2 regions of the Micrococcus sp. KRD128 genome follow, and region 2 is predicted to be linked to the other one. Evidence: predicted binding sites of a transcription regulator. Region 2 holds the regulator's gene; the other holds the start of a gene.
What was found. Region 2 encodes HrcA, which represses chaperone genes, less so after heat shock. Its sites were predicted from a motif close to TTNGCACTCGNNNNNNNCGAGTGCNAA; they were not measured.
Positions count from the first base shown of each region.

Region 1: the regulator HrcA is predicted to act here: its motif matches at 2,727-2,753, upstream of groL (chaperonin GroEL).

Region 1 covers NZ_JABFAX010000003.1:104,926-109,211, forward strand. The annotation lists gene J1M44_RS01560 (DUF4031 domain-containing protein) at 1-851, shown strand, start outside; gene groL (chaperonin GroEL) at 962-2,593, opposite strand; gene J1M44_RS01570 (LytR C-terminal domain-containing protein) at 2,913-3,899, opposite strand; gene J1M44_RS01575 (DUF3263 domain-containing protein) at 3,903-4,247, opposite strand; gene J1M44_RS01580 (uracil-DNA glycosylase) at 4,284-4,286, shown strand, end outside.
Region 2 covers NZ_JABFAX010000016.1:34,214-38,499, forward strand. The annotation lists gene J1M44_RS08375 (16S rRNA (uracil(1498)-N(3))-methyltransferase) at 1-65, opposite strand, end outside; gene dnaJ (molecular chaperone DnaJ) at 62-1,195, opposite strand; gene hrcA (heat-inducible transcriptional repressor HrcA) at 1,271-2,284, opposite strand; gene J1M44_RS08390 (DUF3097 family protein) at 2,454-3,314, shown strand; gene J1M44_RS08395 (DUF4870 domain-containing protein) at 3,409-3,828, shown strand; gene hemW (radical SAM family heme chaperone HemW) at 3,844-4,286, opposite strand, start outside.

The DNA of each region.
Region 1 (4,286 bases), on a different contig from region 2:
AGCTCCACGCGTTCGCACGGGCGGCGGGGCTCTCGGAGCGGGCCTTCGACCGGGACCACTACGACGTGCCCGCGCACCGACGTGCCGAGCTCGTGGCCCGCGGGGCGGTGCCCGTCACCGGACGGGAGCTGGTGCGTCGGCTCGCCGCCTCGGGGCTGCGCGTGCCCGCCCGGAGCCGCGCCGAGAAGCGGGACGTCGTCCTCGCCCGGCGCTGGGCGCGGCTGTTCGAGGGCACGGCGGCGAGCCCGGATGCGGTGACGACGGCGGGACGCGATCTGCTGGCCCGCTGGGCGGAGCCGCATCGGCACTACCACGACCCGGCCCACCTGCTCGCCGTGCTCGAGTCCGTGGACCTGCTCGAGCGGGCGGGGGCGGAGACCGGGCCGGATCCGCGTGCGGTCCGCCTGGCCGCGTGGTTCCACGACGCCGTCTACGCCGGGGACCCCACCGCGCCCGCCGGCCAGGACGAGGCGGACTCGGCCGCCCTGGCCCGGGAGGTGCTCACCGATCCGCGGCTGGCCGTGCCGGCCGACGTCGTCGACGAGGTGGCACGCCTCGTGCTGCTCACCGCGGCCCATGACCCCGCCCCGCACGACGCGGCCGGGGCGGTGCTCTCGGACGCGGACCTCGAGGTCCTCGGCCGCTCCCCCGAGGCCTACGCCCGCTACGTGGCCGCGGTGCGGCGGGACTACGCGCACGTGTCCGACGCGGACTGGGCCCGCGGTCGCGGCGCGGTGCTGGACGCCCTGCTGGACGCCGGGCGGCTGTATCGGACCGCGCCCGGCCGAGCACGCTGGGAGGCCGCCGCCCGCCGCAATCTGGCGGCGGAACGAGCCGCGCTGTCGGCCTGAGCGGGGCGCCCCGGTGCCGGCCCGGGACGCGGCGAGGCCCGCCTCCCCGGACGGGGAGACGGGCCTCGCAGGCTGGGCGCCCGAACGGGTCGGGCCGGCTCAGCGGCTGATCACATCATGCCGCCCATGCCGCCCATCGGGTCCATGCCCTCGGCGCCGGCGGCGGCCTTCTCGGGCTTGTCCGCGACGACGGCCTCGGTGGTCAGGAACAGGCCCGCGATGGACGCGGCGTTCTGCAGGGCCGAGCGGGTCACCTTCACCGGGTCGTTGATGCCGGCGGCCAGCAGGTCCTCGTACTCGCCGGTGGCGGCGTTCAGGCCGTGGCCGTCGTCGAGGGTCTTGACCTTGTCCGCCACGACGCCGGGCTCCAGGCCGGCGTTGAAGGCGATCTGCTTCAGCGGGGCCTCGATGGCGACCTTCACGATGTTCGCACCGGTGGCCTCGTCGCCTCCGAGCTGCAGGCCGCCGAACGCCTTGGCGCCGGCCTGGATCAGGGCCACGCCGCCGCCGGCGACGATGCCCTCCTCCACCGCGGCCTTGGCGTTGCGCACGGCGTCCTCGATGCGGTGCTTGCGCTCCTTGAGCTCCACTTCGGTGGCCGCGCCTGCCTTGATGACGGCCACGCCGCCGGCCAGCTTGGCGAGGCGCTCCTGCAGCTTCTCGCGATCGTAGTCCGAGTCGGTGTTCTCGATCTCGGAGCGGATCTGGGCCACGCGGCCGGCGATCTGCTCGGCGTCGCCGGCACCCTCCACGATGGTGGTCTCGTCCTTGGTGATGACCACCTTGCGGGCGGTGCCCAGCAGGTCGAGGGTCGCGTTCTCCAGGGACAGGCCCACCTCGGAGGAGATGACCTGGCCGCCGGTGAGGATGGCGATGTCGGCGAGCATGGCCTTGCGGCGGTCACCGAAGCCCGGGGCCTTCACGGCCACGGACTTGAAGGTGCCGCGGATCTTGTTGACCACGAGGGTGGCCAGGGCCTCGCCCTCGACGTCCTCGGCGATGATCAGCAGCGGCTTGCCCGACTGCATGACCTTCTCGAGGATCGCCACCATGTCCTTCACGGAGGAGATCTTCGAGTTGACGATGAGGATGTAGGGATCCTCGAGGACGGCCTCCTGGCGGTCCGCGTCGGTCACGAAGTAGCCGGAGATGTAGCCCTTGTCGAAGCGCATGCCCTCGGTGAGCTCGAGCTCGAGGCCGAAGGTGTTGGACTCTTCGACGGTGATGACGCCCTCCTTGCCGACCTTGTCCAGGGCCTCGGCGATGAGGGAGCCGATCTGCTTGTCCGCGGCGGAGATCGAGGCGGTGGCCGCGATCTGGTCCTTGGTCTCGATCTCGCGGGAGGCGGAGAGCAGCTCGGAGGTGACGGCCTCCACGGCCTTCTCGATGCCGCGCTTCAGGGACAGCGGGTCGGCGCCCGCGGCCACGTTGCGCAGGCCCTCGCGGACCAGCGCCTGGGCCAGCACGGTGGCGGTGGTGGTGCCGTCGCCGGCGACGTCGTCGGTCTTCTTGGCGACCTCCTTGACGAGCTCCGCGCCGATCTTCTCGTACGGGTCCTCGAGCTCGATCTCCTTGGCGATGGAGACGCCGTCGTTGGTGATGGTGGGGGCGCCCCACTTCTTCTCCAGCACCACGTTGCGGCCGCGGGGGCCGAGGGTCACCTTCACGGCGTCGGCCAGGGTGTTCAGACCCTTCTCCAGGCCGCGGCGGGCCTCTTCGTCGAATGCGATGGTCTTGGCCATGTGCAGGTCCTTTCTGGACGTCGGCTTCCTACTGCTGGTGGCTGACCCGCGCCGATGCCCGCGACGGACGGCCCCTGGGGGCCTCACCGGTGGACAGGTCCTCCTCCACGGCGCCGGGCCGACCGGGGTACGGCTGGCAGTCGCGCCTTCGGAGTGCTAACCCCATTATGAGCACTCGCACCGGGAGAGTGCAAAAGGTCTGCGGTGCGGGAGGCCGCCCTTCCGCCGACGGCGGACGGCCCCCGGCAGCGCGCCTCGGGAGGCGCCCCGCCGGGGGCCGTGAGCGGTGCGCGGCCGGCACGGCCGCGCGACGGGCGGATCAGCCGGTGACGACCACCGCGACGCCGTTCACCTGCAGGTTCGGGGTCTGCATGACCGGGAAGCCGAGCTCCTTGCCGACCGCCTCGGCGGCGGCCTTGTTGGCCGAGCCGTTGTACAGGACGGTGGAGGACTGGATGCCGTAGCCGCTCCAGTTCTTCGCCTCCACCGAGGTGTAGCCGGCACTCGTGAGCCGCTGCGCGTAGGAGGCGGCGAGTCCCTGGGTGCGGGTCGCGTTGTACACGGTGACGTGGGTGCCGCGCACGGCCGCGGACTGCGCGGCCGCACGGGAGCTCGACGCAGCCGAGGACTGTGCGGCTGCACGAGAGCTCGACGCGGCCGCCGACTGTGCGGCCGCACGGGAGCTCGACGCGGCCGCGGCCTGCGAGCGCGAGGCCTCCGCCGCGGCGGCGGAACGGGACGCCTCGGCGGCCGAACGGGACGCGGCGGCGCGCGAGGACTCCGCCGCCTGGGCGGCCGCCGACCGAGACGCCTCGGCGGACTGCGCGGCGGCTTCGGAACGCGAGGCCTCCGACGCCTGTGCCTCGGCGGCGGCACGGGACGACTCGGCGGCCTCGGCGGCGGCCGCCTCCTGCGCCGCCCGCGAGGACTCGGCCGCGGCCGCGGAGCGGGACGCCTCCGCCGCGTCCTCGGACGGGGTGGCGGACTCGGACGCGGATGCAGTCGACGCCGGCGCGGAGGACGCCGAGGAGGACACGGACGAGGCCGACGTCGACGGCGCGGCAGCCGGGGCCGTCGTCGAGCTCTCGGCGGCGACGGGCGCGGAGCGGTCGCCGGTGAGCCACGGCAGGACGACGCCCACGAACAGGCCGGCGAGCAGGACGAGGCCGGCCACCCAGAGCAGCGGGCTCAGGCGGCGACCCCCGCCCGTGGCGGTCGCGCCGGCGGCGGCGAAGGACTCGCGGTGCGCGCCGCGCTGGTCCGTGTACTCGGGGACCTCGTCGAAGCGGTCGGGCTGGTAGGCCATGGGTCAGTTCTCCTGGCGGGAAGCGGGCGTGGACGGCGCCGGATCCGCGGGTCCCCTCCGGGCCCGGCTGCGGGTGCCGCGCCTGCGCAGCAGCCGCGTGACCAGCAGGGGTCGGTAGGCCAGGGCGGCCTCACGGTCCAGCAATCCGTTCAACACCTGATAATAGGCGGTCGGAGACAGCCCCAGACGCTCGCGGACGGCGTGGTCCTTGGCCCCGCCGTACCGCCAGGTGGCGGCCTCCAGGTCCAGGACCGCACGCTCCAGGTCCGTCAGCTCGTCCCGCCGCGCCCGCGCGCGGGCACCCTCGTCCGGGGCCGGATCGGGCGAGACGGGCGTGGGGTGGGACATGGCGGCCACTGTACCCACCCGGTCTACCCTCGGGGCATG
Region 2 (4,286 bases):
ACCTCCACGCCGGCGCTCGCGCCGGCCAGGGCCCCCGGCTCGAGGTGGAACAGGGGGGCGGTCACAGGTTCCTCAGGTTCTCCCGCAGCCGGGCGAACATGCCCCTGGCCTGGGGTGCGCCGTGCACGACCTCCTCGCCGCGCACCTCGGCCAGGCGCTCCAGGAGCTGGCGCTGCTCGTCGTCCAGGTCGGTGGGCGTGGTGACCACCACGTCCACCTTGAGGTCACCACGGCCCTGCCCGCGCAGGCGGCCGACGCCCAGGCCGTGGAGGACCTCGACGTGACCGGACTGCACGCCCGGGTCCAGGCTGACGGACTGCTTGCCGTCCAGGGTGTCCAGCGTGACGGTGGTCCCCAGGGCCGCGGCGGCCATGGGGACGGTCACGGTGGTGGCCAGGTGGTCGCCCTCGCGGCGGAAGGTCTCGTCCGGGCGGACCGCGATCTCCACGTAGAGGTCGCCGTTCGGGCCGCCGCCCGGGCCGGCCTCGCCGCGGCCGGCGAGGTGGATGCGGGTGCCGTCGTCCACGCCCGCGGGGATGCGCAGGGTCAGCGGCGTCCGGGTGCGGACGCGGCCCTGCCCGTCGCACTCGTGGCAGGGCGTCGGGATGACGGTGCCGAACCCCTGGCAGGCGGGGCAGGCCTCGGTGGCCATGACGGTGCCCAGCAGCGACCGCACGGGGCGCTGGATCATGCCGTGGCCGTGGCAGGTCTGGCAGGTCTCCGGCTGGGTGCCGGGCTCGCAGCATGAGCCCTCGCACCGCTCGCAGCGCACGGCCGTGTCCAGCTCGATCGTCTGCTCGCCGCCGAAGACGGCGTCGCGCAGGTCGATCCGCGCGGTCACCAGGGCGTCCTGGCCGCGGCGGGCGCGGCTGGCGGGGCCGCCGCGGCCGCCCTGGCCGGCGGCGTTCATGAAGGTCTCGAAGATGTCGGCGAAGCCCCCGAAGCCGCCCGCCCCGCCGAAGCCGCCCGGGAAGCCGGCCTGGCCGTTCTCATTGCCCGTCGTGTCGTAGGCCCGGCGCCGGCCCTCGTCCGAGAGCACCTCGTAGGCGTGGGAGATGCGCTTGAACTGCTCGGCCGCCTCCGGGTCGGGGTTGACGTCCGGGTGGTGGGTGCGCGCGAGCTTGCGGTAGGCGCGGCGGATCTCCTCAGTGCTGGCGTCACGGCTGACGCCGAGCGTCTCGTAGTGGTCGGTCACGGTGGGGATTCCTCTCGGGGAGAGCGGGACGTGGGGCGATGCGGGACGGGGCCCGCCGGGACACGCGGAGGCGCGTCAGGTGGTCAGGATGCGGGAGAGATAGCGGGCGATCGCCCGGACGGCGGCCATGGTGCCCGGATAGTCCATCCGGGTCGGGCCGATGACGCCGACCTTCGCCACGGCGCCGGGGCCGTAGGCGGCCGCGACCACCGAGGTGTCCGCGAGCGATCCGGCGTTCTCGGACCCGATCCGCACGGACACCCCGTGGGCGTCCTGCTCCATCTCCGTGAGCAGGCGCAGCAGCACCACCTGCTCCTCGAGCGCCTCCAGGATCGGCCCGATGGACGCGCCGAAGTCCCCCGGGGAGCGGGCCAGGTTGGCGGTGCCGGCCAGGACGATGCGGTCCTGCCGGCCGGCCTCGAGCAGGTCGTGGACGGCCGCGGCCACGAGGGCGGCGGACTGCCGGTGCTCCGGGCGGACCCGGGTGACGACGTCGTCCACCACGGTGGCCGCCGACACCGGACCGAGCCCCAGCAGGGCGTCCAGCAGGAGGCCGCGGAGCACGGACAGCTCCGCCTCGTCGACCGGCCGGTCCAGCACGGCGTGCCGCTGGTCCACCCGTCCCGTGGACAGGATGAGGACCACGAGCACCCGCGTGGGCGTGAGGGAGACCAGTTCGAGGTGGCGGATCGTGGAGCCGTCCTCGTGGGGGAACTGCGCGACGGCGACCTGCTGGGTCAGCTGGGCCAGGAGGCGCACCGTGGACTCCATCATGTGCTCGGTGTCCGTCTCCGGGTCCAGCAGGGTCCGCACGGCCCGGCGCTCCGCCGGGGACAGCGGCTTCACCTCGGAGAGGCGGTCGACGAACACGCGGTAGCCCTTGTCCGTGGGGACGCGCCCGGCGGAGGTGTGCGGGGCCACGATGAGGCCCTCCTCCTCGAGCGCAGCCATGTCGTTGCGCACGGTCGCGGAGGACACGCCCAGGGCGTGCCGTTCCACGAGCGCCTTGGAGCCCACGGGCTCGCGCAGCGCCACGTAGTCCTCCACGATCGCCTGGAGCACCTGCAGGCGGCGGGGCTGCTCCGACATCTCGGTCCTCCTCTGGTCCGTCGGGATCCGGGGCGACCCCGGAGGTGCCCCTGACTGGCACTCCGGCGGGTCAAGTGCCAATGCTACCGTCCGACCCGGGGGACGGCCCGACCGGTCCGCACGGCTTCGCTCACGGTGATCGCCCGCCCCGTTGCTACCGTGATCTCCCATGGACTGGAGCAGCTGGGGCCCCGCGGGCCACGACGACCTGACGCGCCGCCCCACCCGGACCGTCCCCGATGTGCCCGCCGCCCCCGGCACGGTGGTCGAGGACGTGGCCTCCGGGTTCACCGGGGCCGTGATCGGCATCGAGCGCTCCGGCGGCGTGCACGTGGTGGTCCTGGAGGACCGCCGCGGCGTGCGCCGCGGCTTCCCCCTCGGCGGCGGCTTCTGGATCGACGGCGAGCCCGTGACCCTGGTCCCCCCGGCCGCCGCGGCCCCGGCGGCGCCGGCCCGCACCGCCTCCGGCTCGCGACGGGTCGAGGGGGCGCGCGCCCGCACCGCCCGCGCCTCACGCATCTGGGTGGAGGGCGTGCACGACGCCGAGCTGGTGGAGAAGGTGTGGGGCGAGGATCTGCGTCTCGAGGGCATCGTCGTGGAGCCCCTGCACGGGGTGGACGACCTCGCCGGGGCGATCCGCACGTTCGCCCCCGGCCCGCGGCGCCGGCTCGGGATCCTCGTGGACCACCTCGTCACCGGGTCCAAGGAGGAGCGCCTCGCGGCCGAGGCCATGCGCGTGCCAGGGGCCGCGGGCAACGTGCTCATCCTCGGCCACCCCTACGTGGACGTCTGGCAGGTCATCAAGCCCTCCGTCCTCGGCATCCCCGCGTGGCCCGTCGTGCCGAAGGGGCAGGACTGGAAGACGGGGATCCTGCGGGGACTGGGCTGGCCGCACGGGAGCAAGGAGGCCACGGGGCTGGGGTGGAAGCGGCTGCTCTCCCACGTCACCACGTACGCGGACCTCGAGCCGTCCCTGCTGGGCCGCGTGGAGGAGCTCATCGACTTCCTCACCGCCGCACCCGAGCACTGATCTCGGCGCGGCCACCGCCCGCCCGCGCTATGCTGGCCCATGCCCTGCGCCCGGTCCCCGGCGCGCGGGTCCCGCGATCCAGGAGGAGCCCCTCGTGAACACCCGCGCGCAGCCCGACGCCGGCCGCACCGGCCACGGCCCGCCCGCCTGGCTCGTCTCGGCCGGCGGCCGCGGCGCCCCGCTCACGGCGAAGCAGGACCGTGACCGCGCGGCGCTGGCCCACCTCAGTTTGGCGTTCGGCGTGCTCGGCCCCCTGGTCGTGTGGCTGCTCTACCGCGACCGCGGCCCGTTCACCTCGCAGGAGTCGCGGGAGGCCCTGAACTTCTCCGGGCCGCCCACGCTCATCACGCTCCTGTTCTTCTTCCTGTCCCTGCTGCCGGTGGTCGGCCCGATCTTCGCGATCCTCGGCGCGCTCACGTGGGCCGCCATGGCGGTCTACGGCGTGATGGGCGCCTCGCACGTGTCCAAGGGCCGTCCGTTCCGGTACCCGTTCAACCTGCGCATCCTGCGCTGACCCGGGGCCGGCCGGTCAGAAGCCGGCCAGAGCCCGGACGATCGCGTCGTTGCGCAGCCGCCCCTCGAGCGTCGGGACGATGCTGCCGTTGACGGCGGCACGCCCGTCCAGCAGGCCCGCGGCGATGAGTTCGGCGATCGCCCCGCGGATCCGTGCGGCCTCCCCCGGCGTCTCCGAGACGAGCTCCGCGGTCGGGAGCCCGTCCACCGTGCGCACCGCGAGCATGATGCGCTCGAGTCGCCGCGCGTCGGCGTCGGGCCGCTCGCGGCCCACGGCGGGGGTGACCCCCGTGGCCAGCCGCTGCGCGTAGGCGGCGGGGTGCTTGGCGTTCCAGAACCGGACGCCGGCGAGGTGCGAGTGCGCGCCCGGGCCGATCCCCCACCAGTCCTGGTCCTCCCAGTACGCCACGTTGTGCCGCGCGCGGTGGACCCCGGACCCCTGCGGGTCCCGCGCCCAGT